One region of the Sulfuriferula sp. AH1 genome, then DNA from elsewhere that is predicted to be linked to it. Evidence: predicted binding sites of a transcription regulator. Region 1 holds the regulator's gene; each other region holds the start of a gene.
The links. Region 1 encodes sigma-54, which starts transcription at its own class of promoters, with help from an activator protein. Its sites were predicted from a motif close to TGGCACNNTTCCTGCT; they were not measured.
Positions count from the first base shown of each region.

Region 2: a site for sigma-54 is predicted at 2,577-2,592, ahead of CAP31_RS13835 (TorF family putative porin). Genes of this name have one in related genera too.
Region 3: a site for sigma-54 is predicted at 1,651-1,666, ahead of CAP31_RS09345 (polymer-forming cytoskeletal protein). Genes of this name have one in related genera too.
Region 4: a site for sigma-54 is predicted at 3,808-3,823, ahead of nifV (homocitrate synthase). Genes of this name have one in related genera too.

Region 1 covers NZ_CP021138.1:2,637,519-2,642,994, reverse strand. The annotation lists gene CAP31_RS13290 (SIS domain-containing protein) at 1-376, shown strand, start outside; gene CAP31_RS13285 (HAD family hydrolase) at 392-916, shown strand; gene lptC (LPS export ABC transporter periplasmic protein LptC) at 913-1,482, shown strand; gene lptA (lipopolysaccharide transport periplasmic protein LptA) at 1,469-2,065, shown strand; gene lptB (LPS export ABC transporter ATP-binding protein) at 2,068-2,790, shown strand; gene CAP31_RS13265 (RNA polymerase factor sigma-54) at 2,800-4,230, shown strand; gene hpf (ribosome hibernation-promoting factor, HPF/YfiA family) at 4,253-4,588, shown strand; gene CAP31_RS13255 (PTS sugar transporter subunit IIA) at 4,595-5,050, shown strand; gene hprK (HPr(Ser) kinase/phosphatase) at 5,047-5,476, shown strand, end outside.
Region 2 covers NZ_CP021138.1:2,751,168-2,756,643, forward strand. The annotation lists gene CAP31_RS13825 (ammonium transporter) at 1-1,307, opposite strand, end outside; gene glnK (P-II family nitrogen regulator) at 1,320-1,658, opposite strand; gene CAP31_RS13835 (TorF family putative porin) at 1,723-2,532, opposite strand; gene CAP31_RS13840 (accessory factor UbiK family protein) at 2,813-3,067, shown strand; gene CAP31_RS13845 (YifB family Mg chelatase-like AAA ATPase) at 3,074-4,570, shown strand; gene CAP31_RS13850 (VIT1/CCC1 transporter family protein) at 4,583-5,476, shown strand, end outside.
Region 3 covers NZ_CP021138.1:1,827,009-1,832,484, forward strand. The annotation lists gene CAP31_RS09340 (tetratricopeptide repeat protein) at 1-1,323, opposite strand, end outside; gene CAP31_RS09345 (polymer-forming cytoskeletal protein) at 1,742-2,353, shown strand; gene CAP31_RS09350 (hypothetical protein) at 2,436-3,368, opposite strand; gene CAP31_RS09355 (hypothetical protein) at 3,430-3,843, opposite strand; gene CAP31_RS09360 (BON domain-containing protein) at 3,971-4,228, opposite strand; gene CAP31_RS09365 (hypothetical protein) at 4,225-4,542, opposite strand; gene CAP31_RS09370 (sigma 54-interacting transcriptional regulator) at 4,765-5,476, opposite strand, start outside.
Region 4 covers NZ_CP021138.1:35,797-41,272, reverse strand. The annotation lists gene CAP31_RS00245 (electron transfer flavoprotein subunit alpha/FixB family protein) at 1-554, opposite strand, end outside; gene CAP31_RS00240 (electron transfer flavoprotein subunit beta/FixA family protein) at 588-1,433, opposite strand; gene nifW (nitrogenase stabilizing/protective protein NifW) at 1,443-1,772, opposite strand; gene cysE (serine O-acetyltransferase) at 1,786-2,625, opposite strand; gene nifV (homocitrate synthase) at 2,625-3,755, opposite strand; gene CAP31_RS00220 (methyl-accepting chemotaxis protein) at 4,038-5,476, opposite strand, start outside.

The DNA of each region.
Region 1 (5,476 bases):
TGTGCGCGACATCATGCATTACGGCAACGAACTGCCTGCCGTACCGCAAACCGCCTTGCTGCCCGCGGCATTGCTGGAAATGACGAGTAAGGGCTTGGGCATGACCGCCGTCGTCGACGATGCGCAGCATGCGGTGGGTATTATTACCGACGGCGATTTGCGCCGGATATTGGAAAAATCGATTGACGTACGTCTGGCCAAGGCGCACGAAGTCATGTCGGTCAATCCGCGTGTCATCAGTCAGGGCCAGCTGGCCGTTGCTGCCGTGGAGAAAATGCAGAGCCACAATATCAATGGCTTGCTGGTGGTTGACGAAGCGGGCAAGCTGGTGGGCGCGTTGAACATGCTCGATCTACTGCGGGCGGGGATCGTTTAAGCGGATGGACAGGTCATGAATCAGGCACATCAGCGCGCACTTCCGGTCAAACTTGCCATTTTCGATGTCGATGGCGTCATGACCGATGGCAGCCTATTCTTTTGCGACGACGGTAAGGAATACAAGGCGTTTAATTCGCTGGACGGGCATGGCCTGAAAATGCTCAGGCAGACAGGGATCGAGAGCGCAATTATTACCGGGCGCAATTCGCAAGTGGTGACCCACAGGGCGAAAAATCTGGGTATCCACCATGTTTATCAAGGGGTGGATAACAAGCTCGATGCGTACCGGCATTTGCTGGACAAACTGGGGTTGCAGATGGTGCAGACTGCCTACATGGGCGACGATGTGATCGATTTGCCGATCATGACGCGCTGCGGCTTGGCGATCAGCGTGCCCGCAGCGCCCTGTGAGGTGCAGCAATATGCGCATCTGGTCACACAGCGCGAGGGCGGGCACGGCGCTGTGCGTGAGGCCTGCGAATTCATCATGAAGGCGCAAGGGCATTATGCCGCCTTGCTGGCAGAATATCTGCGATGAACACTCGGCCGCTGTATTGGTTTCCGCTGACCATTATTGCCGTGCTGGCCGCATTGACTACGTGGCTGCAATTTGCCGTGCAAACCTCGAGTCCGGGATTGCTGTCGAACGGACGGCATGTCGCCGATTATATGATCGAGAATTTCGTAGTGTCGCGGACCAATCTGGCGGGACAGGTGATCTACACGTTGCATGCAGATCATGCCGAGCATTATCTGGATGACGATACGACGCATTTAACCCGTCCGCATCTGGTCGCACATGACGATCAGCAGGGCAGCGCCGATATCCGTTCCAGCCGGGCATTCGTTACAGCACAGGGCAAGCAGGTGAATTTTATCGGTCATGTGGTGCTGGTGCGCGATGCGCACGATCAGCAGGGGCCGTTGACGCTGACTACCGAGTACCTCGAAGCGATACCCGATCAGCGCGTGATGCGCACCAATCGGCCGGTGCTGGTACAAGGTAAATCCATAAATATGACCGCAGGTGGGTTAGAATTAAACAATCAAACTCAAATCTTACAGCTTACTCATCGTGTCAAAGCGCGTTATGAACCTATTTAATAAATCCATTATCATCGGCGCTTGCCTGTTTTCGCTGTCGGCGCCGTTCGCATTGGCGGAACAGGCTGATCGTACCAAGCCGGTCAATCTCGAGGCGGACAGCGTTACCGTCGATGATCTGCACAAGGTCAGTATTTATGTGGGTAATGTCATCCTGCTGCAAGGGACGATGACGTTGAAGGCTGATCGCATAGAGGTGCATCAGGATGGCGAAGGATTCAACAAGGCCACGGCTTTCGGTAACCCCGTGTATTTCAGGCAAAAACAGGACAACTCGGATGAGTATATCGAAGGTTATGCGAGCCGGCTGGATATGGATACCAAGCAGAATACCGTGCTGTTGACCGGCAATGCGCGGCTGAAAAAAGGTGCGGATGAGCTGCGTGGCAATACCATGAGTTATAACACCGCAACCGAATATTTCGAGGTGAAAAACGATCCGAATGTCGCGAAATCGCCGGGAGTATCTCCCAGCCGCGTGCATGCGGTAATCCGACCCAAGCCGAAAGCAGGGGCACAGCCGCCGGCCACGCCGTTACCGTTGCAACCTGCAGGCAGTCTGAATCCGGACGCGAGTAAGTAGAAATGAGCGAGCTCAAGGCGCTGCACCTGAAAAAAAGTTATAAATCGCGTCTGGTAGTCAAAGACGTGTCGATCAGCGTAAACCCGGGTGAAGTCGTCGGTCTGTTGGGGCCGAATGGCGCGGGCAAAACGACGTGTTTTTATATGATCGTGGGCCTGGTCAAGCTGGATGGAGGCGAAATTCAGATGGATGGCCACGATCTGGGCATGATGCCGATACATCAGCGCGCTGCATTGGGTTTGAGTTATTTGCCGCAGGAAGCCTCGATATTTCGTAAGCTCACGGTAGAGCAGAACATACGCGCGATTCTGGAGTTGAAAAAATATAGCGAAGCCGAGATCGAGCAGCATTTGAACGACTTGCTGGAGGATTTGCACGTCGAGCATTTGCGTGATTCGGCAGCAATGAGCTTGTCCGGCGGCGAACGCCGTCGTGTCGAAATTGCCCGTGCCCTGGCGATGAATCCGCGGTTCGTGTTGCTGGATGAGCCATTTGCCGGCATAGATCCTATTGCGGTAATCGATATCCAGAAGCTGATACGGTTCCTGACCGAGCGCGGCATCGGTATTCTGATAACCGACCATAATGTACGCGAAACCCTGGGTATTTGTGACCGGGCCTACATCATCAACGATGGTACGGTACTGGCTGCTGGTAAACCTGAGGAAATCATTCATAATGAAAGTGTCCGCAAGGTTTACCTGGGCGAACATTTCCGCCTCTAACGACAGATCATGAAACAGGGTTTACAACTTAAACTATCCCAGCACCTCACGCTGACGCCGCAATTGCAGCAATCCATCCGTTTGCTGCAATTGTCGACGCTTGAGCTCAATCAGGAACTGGAGCTGATGGTGCAAGAGAACCCGCTGCTCGAGCGGGTGGATGCGATCGACGATAGCAGCATGCGCAGCCCTGAGTATGAGCCGAGCGTAGCCGGCAGCACGGAGACGACTGTGGATGCCCCGGTTGAAACCGCCCCGCGGGAACTGGCCGAGCTGGACTGGAACGAGTCTGCCAATTACGGTTCCGGCGATGACAATGATGACGATGATTTTGAACCGCAGACATCGTCGCAAGACGTTATCAGTCTACGCGATCATCTGGCCTGGCAGCTCAATCTCACCCCGTTGCTGGAGCGCGATAAGCGTCTGGTTCTGCTGCTGATCGATGCCCTGAATGAAAGCGGGTATCTTACCCAGAGCCTGGAAGACATTGCGGAAATGTTGCCGGATGAGCTGGAAGTGGATATGGATGAGCTGCAAATTGCACTCAAGCATTTGCAGAATCTTGAGCCAACGGGCGTCGGTGCGCGTAACCTCGCAGAATGCCTGGCATTGCAGCTGCAGACCCTGCCGAAATGCACTCCACATCTGGCGTTGGCGCAGCGTATCGTTGAACATGATCTTGCGGCGCTGGGCGCGCATGATTATGCAGGACTGAAGCGCAAGTTGCATTGTGATGACGAGGCGTTGCGTGCCGCCCGCGAGCTGATTACCCATCTCAATCCGCGTCCTGGCGAGGCGTTTGGCGCATCCGATACGCGTTATATCATTCCCGATGTGATCGTCAAGAAAGTCAAAGGCTTATGGGTAGCCAGTCTTAACCCGGATGCCATGCCCAAATTGCGCATCAATCAACTGTATGCAGACATTCTGTCGCGCAATCGCGATGTCAATCACCAGCAGCTGGCCGGGCAATTGCAGGAAGCGAAATGGCTGATCAAGAACATCATGCAGCGTTTCGATACCATATTGCGGGTGACGCAGAGTATCGTCGACAGGCAGCGCCATTTCTTCGAACATGGCGAAGTGGCGATGCGTCCGCTGGTATTGCGTGAAATCGCCGAAGTCGTGGAATTGCACGAATCCACGGTATCGCGCGTGACCACCCAGAAATTCATGATGACCCCGCGCGGAATCTTTGAATTGAAATACTTTTTTGGCAGTCATGTGAATACTGACGCCGGCGGGGCTTGCTCGGCGACTGCAATTCGTGCGTTAATTAAGCAACTGATCAGTGCGGAAAACACCAGGAAACCTTTATCCGACGGGCAAATTGCTGAGGTTCTCGGTCAGCAAGGTATCGTAGTAGCGCGTCGAACGATTGCAAAATACCGTGAATCCATGCAAATTCCGCCCGCCAACCAGCGCAAAGCGCTATAACCAGCAAGTGAAAGGGAATGTCATGAATCTAACAGTTACCGGTCATCATCTGGAAATCACCCCTGCGATTCGCGAGTATGTGATATCAAAAACCGATCGCATGAAACGTCATTTTGACCATGTTATCGACGTCAATGTCGTGCTCACGGTAGAAAAGCTGAAGCATATCGCCGAAGCCAGCGTGCATCTCAGCGGCAAGGATATCTTTGTGCAGGTCGAAGAGTCCGACATGTATGCAGCGATCGATAGCCTGGCTGACAAGCTGGATCGCCAGGTCATGAAGCACAAGGAAAAAAACATCGCTTCGCATCAGGCCAGTGGCGGCATCAAACATCAAGCGGTGGTTGAGCAAGAATAAGCCGCAATGAATCAGATAGTTCCGCTGCTCCCCATTTCGCATATTCTTCTCGATATCGGGATGGGGAGTAAAAAACGTCTCTTTGAATATGTTGGGCAATTATTTGGCAGTGAAGTGGGTGTCGCACCCAATGTTATTCTCGATAGTCTGATCGCCCGCGAAAAGCTTGGCTCTACCGGATTGGGGCAAGGTATCGCGATACCGCACGGGCGCATCAAAGGTTTGAAATCCGCAACAGGCGTGCTGGTTCGGCTTGAGCCGGCGATTGATTTCGATGCTCCCGATCACCTCCCGGTCAAACTTGTTTTCATGCTGTTCGTTCCCATGCAGGCGACTGACCTGCATTTGCAGATACTCGGCGAACTCGCGCAGCTGTTCAGCAACAAAGCCTTGCGCGATGCGCTGCTGACCAGCACCGACAGTGAAGGCGTGCTTGATCTGATCCGTAATTGGCAGCCATGACAAACTCCATCCCCGTTAGCCAGATGTTTGCCGCACTTGCCCAGACGCTGGCGTTGACCTGGGTTTCCGGGCAGGAGGGCGGTGATAAGCAACTGGTGGGCGATACGGTGCAGAAGCCTTCGCTGGCGCTGGTCGGGCATTTGAATTTTGTGCATCCCAATCGCGTACAGGTGCTGGGATGCGCGGAAATGGACTATTTGCGCCAATTAGGCGAAGCCGGTTTGCAGAATGCGGTAACCAATCTGTTTTCGACAGAGCTGGCCGCGGTGGTGGTGGCTAATGGCGAGCCGGTGCCGTCCCAGCTGCTGGAAGCTTCCGAACGCACGCATACGCCGCTGTTTACTTCGCCGCAAGCCAGCCCGGAGCTGATGGCGGTGCTGTCACACTATCTGACCAATGTGCTGGCAGAATCGGTCAACGTGCATG
Region 2 (5,476 bases), 110 kb from region 1:
GTACTGTACTCGGCAACCTTGTTCGCAGCGTAATCAAACACGCCGGAACCGCCCAACGCAGGATTAGCCACGATGCCGGTACCCAGCGCGCCGATGATACCACCGATACCGTGCACGCCGAACACATCCAGACTGTCATCGTAACCGAGCATTTTCTTCAAGCCGGTCACACTCCACAAGCACACAGCACCCGTCACTGCACCCAGTACGATGGCACCCATCGGACCGGCAAAACCTGCTGCCGGCGTTACTGCAACCAGACCGGCAACCGCACCGGAGGTCACTCCAAGCAAACTGGGCTTGCCTTTGATCATCCACTCGACGAACATCCAGGATAAACCGGCTGCCGCAGTTGCAACGATCGTGTTAACCATGGCCAGCACTGCCGTACCGGTTGCTTCAAGGTTGGAACCGGCATTGAAACCGAACCAGCCCACCCACAGCAAGGAGGCGCCGATCATGGTCATCACCAGGCTATGCGGCGCCATGGCTTCCTTGCCGTAACCGATACGTTTGCCCAAAACGATCGCACCCATCAGCGCAGCCATACCGGCATTGATGTGGACAACAGTACCGCCCGCAAAGTCCAGCGCGCCCTTACCGAACAGGAAACCGGAAGGATCGCCGAATGCGGAAGGGCCGCCCCAGAACCAGACCATATGAGCCATAGGCAGGTATGAGAAAGTAAACCACAATACCGAGAACACCAGCATCGCGGAGAACTTCACGCGCTCAGCCAGACCGCCGACGATCAGCGCTACGGTAATCGCAGCAAAGGTCAACTGGAATACCATGAATACCATTTCGGGAATGACGACACCCTTGGAGAAGGTTTCCACCGTGGAATTCACGTCCATGCCGCTGAGGAACAATCGCGACATACCGCCGATAAAGTCGTTCATCCCCCCGCCTGCGGTAAACGCCATCGAATAACCATACACTACCCATAAAATGGAAATCAGGCAGAAAATGGTAAATATCTGCGTCAGCACGGACAGCATATTCTTGGAACGCACCAAGCCGCCATAGAATAATGCCAGGCCGGGGATAGTCATCATGATCACCAAAGCAGTGGCGACTATCATCCAGGTAGTATCACCCTTATCAGGTACTGGCGCTGCGGCTGGTGCAGCTGCAGGTGCCGATACGGGTGCTGCGGCTGCCGGAGCCGCTGGAGCAGGCGCTGCGGCTTCCGGAGCAGAAGCGGCTGCGGGCGCTGCAGCCGGCATGGCGGCATCATCGGCAAGAGTCACGCCGGAGATGCCTAAGGTACACAACATACTTAGTGCGATGAGCCATTTTTTCATGTCGCTCTCCCTTTATAACGCTTCTGGCCCGGATTCACCGGTACGAATCCGCACGGTTTGCTCCAGGTTGAATACAAAAATTTTGCCATCACCAATTTTGCCGGTATGTGCGGATTTTTCGATAGCCTCGATCACCTGATCGAGCAATTCGTCAGCAATCGCCGCCTCAATCTTGACCTTAGGTAGAAAATCCACCACATATTCCGCACCGCGATATAGCTCGGTGTGCCCCTTTTGCCGACCAAAGCCTTTAACTTCGGTAACGGTAATACCCTGCACGCCAATGGCGGAGAGTGCTTCACGTACCTCGTCCAGCTTGAACGGCTTAATGATTGCCGTAACGAATTTCATGTTTCCTCCTTAGGTCGAGCGCAAAGTCAAACAGTGCGCCCGGGTTGGTTTGCAACGATCAAAGTTAGAAAGTCCGGGATACTGCAGCTACGAAATGGCCATCACCTTGGTTATTATCGGAATTTGCGCCAAGAATCTTCCATCCGGCATCTTTTGCATTGGTATCGGTGTAATAGGCAGTTGCGCTCCATCCAGTACCCAAATCCTTGGTCACGCCCAGTTTCCAGTCAACGTAAGAGTACAGACTGTCATTGGAAGCACCTCCGGCAACTGCAGTACCTGCAAAATACTGATTACCTACGTGTGCATTGATGGTCCAAGTATCGACGACTGGAATATTGGCTGATAAATCAAGATAATACGAGCCGCTTGCATCATTGACACCAAACAAGCCATTCGACACGACGTACGAAACCTTACCGGTTAACCATTTGTAAGATAATGCGCCGTATAATTCGGTAGTATCAGGTTTTACCGTACCGACAGGCAATACACCATAATGCCCCGGATAGTAATATTGCAGCACGCCTACATCATAACCGATGTCGCCAACGGTATTCTTATAACCACCGTACATGTCCCATTCCATGCTGACCGAATTTTTCGTACCATCCTGATTCGTCACGTTATCGGAGAACCAGCTAATGCTGGAAGCCCAGGTACCAGCATAAAAACCACTGGAATGGCTAAAATCAAATCCGCCTTGAATGGCTGGCTTGCTTGCGGTCTGTGTAATACCGCGATAAACGTATTGGCTGGTCAAGCTTACGTTTGCACTTAAAGTGTAATCTGGCGCGGGCGCATCAGCCGCAAAAACAGGTGCCGTCACGCAGGCGAGTGCGATGGTTAAAATGGTTTTATTAAATGTACGCATCAGAAACTCCTAAAGTAAAAATCGCAACATTGCGTGAGGGATATAGCACAACCCATGCCAGAAAAATTATTAATAATAAACATTGGATTAAGCATACCTCATTCAAGGCCACATTTTTCATCGCACCAAATTAATGCATAAAGGGATGGCTTGGCACCATTAGCGGGCACGAATATGGTGCATCGGATGAAATTTCCTTGCGCTTTGCCTAGCGGCTTGGCAATTTGCCGGTTAAAATGAATCGGTCATTGACATTGGCACATTCACACAGAGGATAAACATGCTACCCAACCAGAAACTATTCGATGAACTCGGTGACAAAATCAGTCAGGCGGTCAATCAGGGGCCTTTCAAGGACATCGAGCATAACTTGCGGGCGCTAGTGCAGAGTACATTGCAGAAACTCGACATCGTGACGCGGGAAGAGTTTGATGTGCAGCAGGAAGTATTGCTGCGTACCCGTGAACAACTCGTCGCGCTTGAGGCACGGGTAGCCGAACTGGAAAAACTGATCACCCAGCCGCCGGCAGCATAAGCCCATATGGCGATAGCGGTATTGCACAGCCGTGCACTCACAGGCATGGCTGCACCAGAAGTCGTTGTTGAGGCCCATTTGGCGAATGGGTTACCCAGCTTTACCATCGTCGGACTTCCTGAAACAGAAGTCAAAGAAGCACGCGACCGAGTCCGTGCCGCCATCCAGAATTCCCGTTTCGAATTTCCGGTCAGCCGCATTACTGTCAACCTCGCCCCGGCTGACCTGCCTAAAGAATCAGGCCGTTATGATTTGCCTATCGCGCTCGGCATTTTGGCCGCATCCGGACAAATCCCGGTGCAAGCGCTGAAGGAGTATGAATTTGCCGGGGAACTGGCTCTGACTGGCGAACTGCGTCCGATACGCGGCGCACTGGCCATGACGTTGGGTGCGGTATCCAGCGGGCGGGCATTCATCCTGCCGACCTCCAGCGCTGCGGAAGCCGCATTGGTCGAACATGCGGTCATTTATCCGGCTGACTCCCTATTAGCTGTATGCGCACATTTAACCCGGCAAACCCTGCTCTCTCCACAACCGCGAACGGCAGCCGGCGACTCGGCTTTTTCAGTGCCGGATTTCTGCGATGTCAAAGGCCAGGCGGGTGCCAAGCGCGCACTGGAAGTTGCAGCCTCGGGAGGACACTCCCTGCTGATGTCAGGGCCGCCGGGCACCGGAAAATCCATGCTGGCAAGCCGCTTGCCGGGCATATTACCGGACATGAGCGAACTCGAAGCCATCGAATCGGCCGCCTTATTGTCATTAAATGGCGGATTCCGTCTGGCGCATTGGCGCCAGCGTCCCTACCGCAGCCCCCATCACACCGCCTCTGCGGTCGCCCTCGTCGGCGGCGGCAGCAACCCCCGCCCCGGCGAAATTTCGCTCGCACACCATGGAGTATTGTTTCTGGACGAATTGCCGGAATTTCCGCGCACAGTGCTGGAAGTGTTGCGCGAACCGATGGAATCGGGTGCAATCACGATTTCTCGCGCCACACGGCAGGTCGATTTCCCGGCACGATTTCAACTGGTCGCGGCGATGAACCCCTGTCCCTGCGGTTATTTGGGGCATCCGGCAGGCAAATGCCGATGCACACCGGATCAGATCGCGCGCTATCGTGGACGTATCTCCGGCCCACTGCTGGATCGGATCGATATACAAATTGAAGTGCCTGCGTTAAATCATGACGAATTGCTCAAACAGGCTGATGGCGAAGCCAGTGCCATTATCCAGCAACGCGTTGCAACTGCACGTGCGTGCCAAATCAATCGCCAAGGCAAAGCAAATACCGCATTATCCGGCACCGAAATAGACCAGTATTGCGCGCCCGACCCGGCAGGGGAAGCATTATTGAAACAGGCCATCACCCGCCTGAACTTGTCAGCGCGAGCCTATCACCGCATACTCAAAGTGGCGCGCACGATCGCTGATCTGGCAGGAGAATCCAGCGTTACCAGCCGACACGTTGCGGAATCGATCCAATATCGCCGCCTCGCCCACACTTAAAGGCCAGCCCTCATGTCTGCACGTCATCACGCCCTCGAAGGCTGGCTGGAAGAAAAACGCTCAGCTTATCTGTATCGCAATATTGCGCTGGCCGAGACTGGCACTTCAAGACAGGGCTTGTTTACCGAATTGGCCAATGCGGCAGAACAGCAGGCGAAGTTGTGGGAAATCGAGTTAACCAAGGCAGGCAGCGCCATTCCGGCCCGTTTTCAACCCGACCTGCGCAGTCGGCTGGTAAGCAATCTGGTGAAACGGCTGGGTACGCGCACGATGCGCCCCGTATTATCGGCAATGAAGGTGCGCGGCATGGCCATTTATACACACGCCAGCGCCCAGCATCTTATGCCCGCCACCATTGAAGATGTCGGCCAACGCCACCGTCTCGGCGGACATGGCAATTTACGAGCCGCGGTATTCGGCATCAATGACGGCCTGATTTCCAATGCCAGTCTCATTATGGGGGTAGCCGGTGCAACCATGGGTCAAAGCCAGATGATATTGATTTCCGGGCTGGCCGGATTATTGGCTGGCGCGTTTTCGATGGCTTCGGGTGAATATATCTCTGTGCGCTCACAGCGCGAAATGTTCGAATACCAAATTGGCCTGGAGCGCGAAGAGTTAGCGCAATATCCTCAAGAGGAAGCAGCAGAGCTGGCGTTGATTTATGCCGCCAAAGGCATGGACAAAACCGAAGCGGAGCGGGTAGCCGACACCCTGATTGCCGACCCTGACCGGGCGCTGGATACCTTGGCACGCGAAGAGCTGGGACTCAACCCTGACGAGCTCGGTTCACCATGGGGCGCAGCAGTTTCCTCGTTCCTGGCATTCTGCACTGGTGCTGCCATCCCCTTGCTGCCTTTTCTGTTCAGTACAGGACTACCCGCATTGCGGGGTGTCATGGGCATA
Region 3 (5,476 bases), 810 kb from region 1:
AATGACCGATGGCCAGCCGCCTCCGGGAGGCTGGCGAAACAGCCGCATCTGCTTCGGATACCAGGGCGAATCCGTGCGTTCAGCCAGCCAGCGCCAGTCGGGTCGATAATCCGGCAGCAATAGCCAGCACTTCACGCCCATAGCCCCGGCCAGATGGGCGACGGCAGTATCCACAGTGATTATCAGATCCAGATGGCTCATCACCGCAGCAGTATCGGCAAAGTCCGTCATAGCGGAGCCGAGCGCCAGCAAGGACAATCCTGCCGGCGGATTTGTCGCTTTCTCCTCCCCCGCGCCCTTTTGCAGGCTGACGAACTGCAGTTCCGATACGTGTCCAAGGGGGGCAAGCATAGCCAGCGATGGCAGGGAGCGATCTGCATCATTTTCAAAACGCGGATTGCCCTTCCATGCCAATCCGACCCGCAATCCGGACGCAGGTAACAAGGCGGCCCATTTCGCTACCTTTAGCGGATCCGCAGTCAGGTAGGGAATCGGTGCAGGAATATTATCCAGACGTGTATGGCAGTAATGGGGCAGGCTCAGGGGAAGCGTCCACACATCCCACTTTGGGGCTGGCATGTTCTGCAAGGAATGCACTTCATCCACACCGGGCAGCGTTGCAAACAAGCTGGTCAGATCCGGGTGGCAGATCAGGGATATCCACGCCGCCCCCCGCTCCTTCAGCATAACCGCATAACGGCAGAACTGGATCATGTCGCCATGCCCGGCTTCAAAGCCGATGACGACGGATTTGCCGATCAGGGATTCGCCGCACCACTGCGGGCAAGTGAAATATTTACCCAGGATATCGACCCACTTCCGCGCTTGCAGATGGTACCAGCCTTCCTCGAAGCGCCCCTGGCGCAGCAGTATGTAGCTCAGATTAAAGCGGGCGTTCGCATAACTGCCGTTCAGCGCCAGTGCCGTACGATAGCATTGCTCGGCCTCGCCTTCCCGCTTCATGCAGGCGAACAGTACGCCTTGGTTTGACCAGGCTGCAGGCGAGTCCGGCGCCAATTGCAAAGCATGCCGATTGACGGCCTCCGCTTCAGCAAAGGACTTTCGGGCCAAGAGCATGGCACCCAGATTGAGCAAAGTCTGCGCGTCGGGATGGATTGCAAGAGCCTGCCGGTAACATGCCTCCGCTTCTTCCATTGCGCCGGCTTGTTCGCGTAGCAGACCCAAGTTAGTCAAGGCCTCGGCAAATTCCGGATTCCGCAATAAAGCCTGCCTGAAACATTCTTCAGCTTCTATGGTCTCCCCGGCTTTCATGTGCTGATTGCCCTGAAAAAACAGGGCTTCGGCTTCGAGGTGCGCGTTCATTAAAGCCCTGACATGAAACAGGTGCATGCCCTTGCACGGATCGTCATTCCGGCAATATTGGGTTCGACAGCGATGTATGAGTGATTATGCACCCGGAAATTATGCACGCATATCTCAAATTCACAAATCCTTTATGCAGGGGAACATTCCGAGCATTATGTCGCTACGCGACGACAAAATACAATAATAATAACCATTTGTTTTATATTGATTTTTTACAAAAACACTCCATATCAGGTCGCTGACGGACGACAAAAATCTTTAATTTTCGCTGAAATATTTTGCACAAAACGACACAACCAATTGTTTATATTTAAATATTTTTATTGGCACAGTTCTTGCCATTAGTCCTTTCATGCTGTGGCACCCCCACCCACAACATTATTTGAATCCGATATTCTTAATGAGGACATTACTTATGCTCAAGACTTTCATGCAATCCCGTCAGAACGGGAGTCCGTCCGACACATCCACCGCTGCATCCGAAGCAAATAAACCTGTTGCGACTTCGCCAACAGTTCAAGCCTCGAAAGCGGAAGCTGCTCCAGCAGCCCCAAAGCCTGCACCACAAGAGGAAGGCAACAAGCTTATCGTAGGCCCCAATATCAAACTTAAAGGCTCGGAAATTACGGATTGTGAAATTCTGGTGGTAGAAGGTCGGGTTGAAGCTTCCATGAAAAGTCGTCATATCCGTATCGCGGAAGGCGGCGTGTTCTGCGGCAAGGCGGAAATCGATGTCGCTGAAATTCGCGGCCATTTCGAAGGCGAACTCATTGCACACAAACGCCTGGTGATTTATTCGACAGGCAAAGTCACCGGACAAATCCAATACGGCTCAATGACCATGGAAGAAGGGGCCAGTATCTCAGGCAGCATGGAAATGCTGGCCCCTGAAAACGACGCTGTCAATGCGGCTGGATTGGCTACCGCTTCCATCAGCCCGGCACAGGGCACAGTGGCCCGCCTCGGATCGGCTTATCCTGCCACACTGCTGTCGCGTCATATGGCGAACAAGCAGCGTCAGAACTAACCCGATTCGAACACATAAAAAAGCGCCTCTGCGGAGGCGCTTTTATTCGGCTTGAATTTTTCAGCCCGATATTTAATCAGCCCTATCCATTAACGACTTTAGCCATAGGCCTGTAATAATCGAGGATGTTCCCTGCCGGATTAGCCATATCGGCATACAACGGTTCCCGCTCGATCTCATTACCGCTGCTATCACGATAGACCAGTTGCTGCGTTTCGAAATCGTATTCCGGCAATAACTGATCTTGCCATTGATTCAAAAAATTCACATAGAACGGAGTGAACAATCCGCGTCTCGGCTTATCCCGGCGCAAGGCAAATATATATTCAGGCCATTCGCTGACGACAGTACCGTAGCAATACTGCACCCGGACATAATCGCCGGCAACGACCATTTTCCAGAACGGAACAGCATCGTAGAATTTGAGGCTTACGCGTTTGCCCTCACTCCTCAGCACCTCCAGGCAAGCGATGCTTGCCGCGATCTCCTGGCGATATCCCTCACGCAGGGCTTCCGGATTTGTGCTTAACCGCGTGCGTTCGTAAGCGCCTCGCCCCTCTGGGTTCATCAATAACACCCGTATCTCATTACTCTCATCGAGCACCTGGCGAATCCAGCAATGATCCTTGCCCAGCATCTCGTTACCGGTAACCGAAAGTATCGAAATCTCACCCGTCTCCTGCATACCCTTAAGCATTTTTTGATGGTTGCGCCATGACAGCCGGTCACCGCTTTCCCCGGCATGCACCAAAGAAGCCAGTGTATTGGCTTTTAACCGGCGTCCGTTATCCCAGGCGACTTTGAAAATATTGAACAGCAATACCAGCGCCGCAGCAATCACCACCTGCATCACCACCAGCAAGCCGGAACTCCCTTCCGGCCACCACTGATACAAAACATTCTGCGCCGCATCGGGCACGGCAAAAGCAACGCCTGTGGCAAGCAACGATAGCGTGACATGGGAAAAAACAGGTTTGACGCTATAGCCCAAACCCGGACTTTGATTGAATAACATTCGTTTACTCCTCAGTGATTAGCATGTTGTTCGGGATCCACCGATCTCAACTATCACAACCTCAAATTATCGTGATCCAGGTACCATGACCACGTCTGCCGCATTCTGTTGCCGCATCAACAGACATCCGATTCAGACTGGACACACGATAAACGGCATCAATCATAGCGAACATCTTTCCGCCGCCATTTTCTGCAGCGGTTAAGACCGCGCATGGCTGCGCAGTCGTTGCGGAAGCACGAATCGACTCAACAGACTTGCAGTCACGGCAAGGCGGCGTGTTTTGGGGAGACGTTTTGCCGGTTGGGCGTTTTGTCTCGACCGCCCTCCCTTTCGCCGTCACGGGTTGCGTAACAGGAGCATGGGAAGAAGGTATCCAGTCGGTCATGGCGACGATACCAAACAAGCTAAAGGCAGTAACTGAAATCCCTGACGCAACCAATACGGGATATAAAGCCTCGTTAAACATTTCCATAACAATCTCCATTAATTCTCTCGAAGTGCAATACCCAGTTCAAGGCGTCGCATTCGTCAAATGAATTAGGCAGACAGCCTCATCAGGTCTGAGCCATCGCGGACGACCACGATGGCACACAGTCCATTCAGCTGCCCTGGCTATTCAATTTCTTTGGAATCAGATGGTTAATTACCCCGTTCACACCCTCAACACCAGCGGCAATCTGACCAGCTGTAGCGATCTGTGCAACAGCAAGCGGTTTATTGCTGTCATCGACTACGCCACTCAACTGGACTATGCCGCTGTGGGTCTCGACATGTATCTGCAAGGCTTGCACTACAGCATTCTTATGCAACCCCGTTTTAACTTTTGCAGTTACGATGCTGTCGTCGAGGGTGTTCATTGCTTTTTTGACGGGGAGATTTTCAAGCGCTCGTTAACAGCCGCCGCCTTGATATATTCGTCATTGCTCAAATTGCCGTCATGATTGCCATCGGCAGCATCAAAATCCTGCGTGACCATGCCCATCGCTATTGCTTCTTTCGGGCTGACAAAACCGTCCTGATTGGTATCGTATTGCTCGAACGAACGATCATCCTTGGGCGCGACCATTCCAGTGGCATGGGCAGCATCCATTGCGCCGATTATGAGTACCGAACCCAGTACAACCCCTTGCGCCATTTTGTTGAATAAAAAGATAGGACCAGCATTGCCCATGAAAAAGCTCCTTGATTATAAATACAGCAAAATCGCTGACATTACATAGAGCATTTCCCATGCCAAAAATTATTTTGCCTATAAAACAGCATGTTACATGACATTAACACCATCCGCGACTCGTAAAAGTGTCGTTGCACAACTACACGAACCCAAGGAAATGATGGTAACAGTTTGAAAAATAACAGATTTGTATTGTCGCTGAACAACGACACGCAAGAGTCAATCAGACGCACGCTTGAAAACCGAGGCATCCAGATTATGACGTTCCAGCAGCTTGTAAAACTCGGTACGGTTGCGCTTGGCGAGGCGCGCCGCTTGCGTCATGTTACCCGCCGTCATTTTTAATACACGCACCAGATAATCCCGCTCGAACTGTTTACGCGCTTCTTCGAAAGAAACCAGCTGGTCTTCTTCCTTGTGCATGGCCTCATACACCAGGGTAGGAGAAATCAGCGGAGTGGTCGACAGCACGACGCATTGTTCGACGACATTCATCAGTTGCCGGACATTACCCGGCCAGGCAGCGCCCACCAGCATCTCCATCGCCTCCGGCGCAACGCCATTAATGGGTTTGTTATATTTCCTGGAGAGTACCCCCGTGAAATAGTTGGTCAGCAACGGAATATCCTCACGCCGCTGCGACAGCGCAGGGATCGTCATTGCCACCACATGCAACCGGTAATACAGATCTTCGCGGAAATTACCGGCGGCGACTTCGGCTTTGAGATCGCGGTGAGTGGCGGAAATAATACGCACGTCCACTGGTATCGTATGCGCAGACCCCACCGGGCGCACCTGTCTTTCCTGCAATACGCGCAACAGCTTCACCTGCAATAGCAACGGCATGTCGCCGATCTCGTCCAGAAACAGCGTACCGCCTTCCGCTTTCTGGAACAAACCCATATGATCGCGTACAGCGCCGGTAAAAGCC
Region 4 (5,476 bases), 280 kb from region 1:
CGGTAATTCTTGGTGATGATGGTGCACAGCAGGCTGCCGCCGAAAGTGGGGCGCGTTGCAGCCAGACCGCGATTGTCCGGGTCGATATTGAGCTCGGTGCAGTCGGCGGTAAGTCCGGTTTGCAGTGTGGTGGCCACGCTACCGGCCAGGTCGCGGCCCTGAGTGGTGGCGCCGAGCAGCAGTATCTCCGGCTGGTGGGTGTTGACCAGATCGGTGAGCCCTTTGGTGAAGGATTCATTGCGATAATTGCTGAGAACAGTATCTTCGATCAGATAGCAATTATCAGCACCGTGGAAGAAAGCTTCTTCGCAGAAACGCCGCGTCGGCAGTCCCGGCGGCCCCATGACCACGCCGGATAAGTCAACACCGAGCTTGTCAGCGAGTTTGCGGCCTTCTCCCAGCAACTCCCAGGATACCGGATGGACTTCGCCGCGTTCGTGTTCGATGAAGACCCAGACGCCCTTATAGGCCTTCAGCCGTTCGTCGAGTTCGAAATTACCGCGTCCGGCGGGTTTCTTGGCCGGTGTTGCAGATGGTGCATTTGCTTCGCTCATGATCTACCTCGCTTAAATATTGCAGCTTACCGTTCAGGCAGCCTGCTTGACGATGCTGTCGCGCAGTTTCGGGTGCTGCGTGAACAGCTTGCCTATCAGAGTCAGCGCAATGTCGCGCGGCTCGTGGCTTTCCGTGTCGATTATTTCTGCCGGTTTGGTGTTGGGCTGTGGCGCGAACACTTTGCTTACCAGTGTGGGTGAACCCTTTAGCCCGATTTTGCTGATATCTTCGATACCGGCGGTATCCTTGTTCCAGAAATTGACCGGGTAACGCGCAGCACGGAACATGTTTTCCATAGTGGCAAAGCGCATCTCGTTGGTACCTTCGAGCATGGTGATGAGGCACGGCAGTTTGGTCTGCAGCACCTGCACACCGCCCTCGGCACGGCGTTGTACCTGGATTTCGCCCTTGTCCAGATCCAGTGCGTCAATCTGCGAAACATAAGTCAGCAGTTGCATGTTCAGGCGTTTGGCAATGCCGGGGCCAACCTGCGCGGTGTCACCGTCTATGGTCTGTTTGCCGGCGAACACCATGTCGACCTTCATGTCCTTTTCGATCTGCCGGATGGCCGAGGCCAGCGCAAACGAGGTCGCCAGCGTATCGGCACCGGCAAAAGCGCGGTCGGTGACGAGGATGGCGGCGTCGGCACCGAAGGCGATGCATTTCTTCAATGCGCCTTCTGCCTGCGGCGGCCCCATGCTGATCACAGTGACGCGGCCGCCGTGTTTGTCTTTGAGGCGCAGCGCTTCTTCCAGCGAGAACAGGTCATAAGGGTTGACGATGGCAGGTACACCCTGACGCATGATGGTGTTGGTCACTGGATGCACGCGGATCTGTGCGCTATCTGGAACCTGCTTGATACAGACGACGATATGCATGGCTATCTCCTAGCTGAGCGTAGGCAGCGTGGATTTCAGTTTGTCCAGGCCGAAGCTTTTGGCTTCTGCATCCTGGAATACCTTGAAGACCTTTTCCTGCGCTGCATTGGAGTGCACGAAGTCTTCATAAGCACGCATCAGCAATGCACGGTACTGTTTGAACATGGCGACTTCGTCCAGCGCAGCCAGGCCTTTTTCCTGGCGCATGTATTGATAGAAACGTTTGAGGATGTGCAGACGGTTCACGTTGACCACCGCTTCTTCGTAGGGGATGCCGAAATAATCGAGGAACTCCTCGGCGGCGGAAAACTGGGTCAGTTGTTTGATCATGGCATTCATATTGCGTTTCTCCTCAGGAATGCTTGGGTGTTGCAACGGCATCAGTTTTCAGGCTGCCGTCAAAAATAGGCTGCGCACAGGCATCGCTATCGCAGGTTTGGCAAATGCCAGTACTGCTATCATCGCCTGCAAGCGTTGTCACCTGCCGTTCCAGATCGGCGATGCGGTCGAGCAGGCAGGCAATCGCCTTGCCCACGGGGTCGGGCATGCGGTGATGGTCGAGATCGATACCGTCAGCGGTGATGCGGCGCTGATGCCTGGGCAGCACCATGCGACCGGGGATGCCGACTACGGTCATTTCTGCGGTGACGTCCTCGATTACCACGGAATTGGCGGCGATGCGGGCGTTGCGGCCTATGCTCACCGGGCCGAGTATTTTTGCACCAGCCCCGACCACCACCCCGTCACCCAGCGTCGGGTGGCGTTTGCCGGGATTCCATGTGGTGCCGCCCAGCGTTACGCCGTGATAGAGCGTAACATCGTTACCCACTTCCGCCGTTTCGCCGATGACTACGCCACAGCCGTGGTCAATGAAGAAACGCCGCCCTATGGTGGCCCCCGGATGGATGTCTATCTGCGTCAACATGCGCGCAATAAAGCTGATCAGGCGTCCACCGTAGCGCAGCTTGCGCCGCCACAACGCGTGAGCAAGACGGTACAGCACCAGCGCATGCACGCCGGGATAGATGCTGACCACTTCCAGCGTGTTGCGGGCCGCCGGGTCGCGTTCGAATACGCAGGCAATGTCTTCGCGCACCATGGCCCACAAACCTGAAGGCGTTGTCCCGGCTCGCGCCTGATGGTCAATATGCTTGTCGGTCAATGTGGTAGTCATCGCAGGTTTCTCGCTCATCACGACGGCGTGCCTGTGCACGCCGCATTTTCAAGGTAGAAACGTTTCAGGTCGTCTATGCTTGGCGTGCTTTTGGTCAATATGGCGTGTATGCGGATCATGCTGAGCAGGGAGTGCGCTTCCAGATCCGTGAGCACCAGTCCGATTTTGGCGTAGGCATCCATGACTGAATGCGACCCGGAATGCTTGCCCAGCACCGTGCGATGTTCACGACCGACTTCGGCAGGGCTGAAACCTTCGTAGTTGCGCGGATTCTTGATGAGCCCATCCACGTGGATGCCGGATTCGTGGGTGAATACGGCATCGCCGACGATACTTTTATTGGGTGGGACAGGCCGACCGGAAGCCGCGGCCACCAGTTGAGAGATGTGGGGAAAATGCAGGGTATCGACGGCGCTTTCGATGCCGTAGAGGTGACGCAGCGCCATCACCACTTCTTCCAGCGGGGCATTGCCTGCGCGTTCGCCGAGTCCGTTGACCGTGGTATTGACATGGCTGGCCCCGGCGCGGATGGCGGCCAGCGTATTGGCGGTAGCCAACCCCAGATCGTTGTGGGCATGCATTTCCAGATCGATATCAACGGCCTGCCGCAACATGCTGATGCGGCCGTAGGTGGCGAAGGGATCCAGCAAGCCCAGCGTATCTGCAAAACGGAAGCGCTGGGCACCGGCATCTTGCACGGTTTCAGCGACGGTGAGCAGGAACTCGACATCGGCACGTGAAGCATCTTCGCCGCCGACGCATACCTCCAGCCCGAGATCCAGCGCGCATGGCACGAATGTCTGTATCTGCGCCAGCACCCAGTTGCGATCACGCCCCAGCTTGTGCTTGATTTGCACATCGGAAACCGGGATGGAGAGATTGACGATATCGACATTGCAATAGGCGATGGCGAGCAGGTCGGTCTCGCACATGCGGCCCCACGCCATGAGTCTGGACGGCAGGTGCAGATCGGCAATGGCCTGAATCAATTCGATTTCGGCGTCGCCCATCACCGGGATGCCGATTTCCATCTCCGGCACACCCGCGCTCGACAACGCCTTGGCGATGGCGATTTTTTCGTCTGCACTGAACGCTACTCCGGCGGTTTGCTCGCCGTCGCGCAGAGTGGTGTCGTTAATCGTGATCATGATGTCAGTGGCTTCCATTGGCGTGTACTGAATAGGGTTTCAGTCTCTATTCAGCAATAGCTGTGCCAGCTGACGATATGGAAATTTATGTTATATTTTTCATGATGTTGCGGGAATTTCGGCGGTCCATCGAAATGGGCGAAGCAGACCCAATGTCGCGTTTGTCGTTTTTGTAACAGGGGAGCTGGCGCCGGATGTCGCGTTCGGCAACGCTGGCTGAACTATTTTGAATGAGTGCAGCTTGCAGACGCAAGAGCGTACTTGCGCCTGCTGGATAGGGGCTTATTTTCTGTTGCTATTGGCAATCGGTACAGCCAGTCTGGCCGGAGCAGGCTTTGGCTTGATTCGGGTTGGCAGTACGCGTATTACCGCAGTTTGTACCGGAACGGCGCTATGTTCGACTGAATGTGTTTGCGCACCGGCGACCAGTCTGAATGCGCTAACCAGATGCGCCAGCTTGCCTGCCTGATCCTGCATGGTCGCTGCCGCTGCTGCGGCCTGTTCGACTAATGCTGCATTATGCTGGGTCGTTTCATCCATCTGCATAACCGCCTGATTGACTTCCTCTATGCCTGCGCTTTGTTCCTGGCTCGCAGCGGTGATGTCATTCATGTAGCCAGCCACGCCCTTGACCGAGCTTACAATCTCATCCATGGTCTTGCCTGCGGCGTCGACCAGCTTACTGCCCAGTCCGACTTTCTCCACCGAGTCGTCGATCAATGCCTTGATTTCCTTGGCAGCTGCCGCCGAGCGTTGCGCCAGACTGCGCACTTCGGTCGCTACCACCGCAAAGCCGCGACCCTGTTCTCCAGCGCGCGCCGCCTCTACAGCGGCATTGAGGGCCAGAATATTGGTCTGGAATGCAATACCGTCGATGACGCCGATAATATCGGCGATCTTGCGTGAACTGTCCTGGATTGAACTCATGGTACTGACGACATTGCCTACAGCGGTTCCGCCTTTGACTGCGATGTCGGAGGTTGTCGCAACCAGTTTGTTGGCTTCATGGGCATTGTCTGCATTCTGTTTTACGGTGCTGGTCAGTTGCTCCATCGCAGAAGCGGTTTCTTCCAGCGAACTGGCCTGCGATTCGGTACGTGCAGAGAGATCGGCATTGCCCGCAGCTATTTCCTTCGCGCCGGTATTGACCAGATCGGTGGCTTCCTTGATCTGCCCGACCAGCAATTTCACATTGATTTGTAAAATGCGTAACGACTGGATGACTTTACCCAGCTCATTGTCTCTATCCGATATGATTTTTCCGGAAAGATCCCCCGCACTCATGCGCTCAATATCGCGGCGAACACGTTCCAGCGGCGTCACGATGCTGCGGTAGAACATGAAGCCGAACAAGGCGGACAACAGCATGCCGATAACGGAAACGGCTACCGACCAATTATCATACGGCTTGCTGCTGTTTACGGTTGCGATCAGATTGGCTGTGAACAGCAGCGCCAACAAGCCCGAGGACATGATCAGTTTGCTCTTGATGGATGCATTCTTCAGGATGTCCAGATGCTGGGGCAGCGAGCGCCGAACGGCTTCGCCTTCGGCAATTTCCAGTTTTTTACTACCCGATCTTATTTCCCGGTAAGCGTTCTCGGCATCGCGGACCTGGCCTCTGTCGGGCTTGACGCGTATGGAGGTGTAGCCAACGATCCGACCGTTTTCGAACATGGGCGCAGCATTGGCTTCCACCCAGTAATGATCGCCATTCTTGC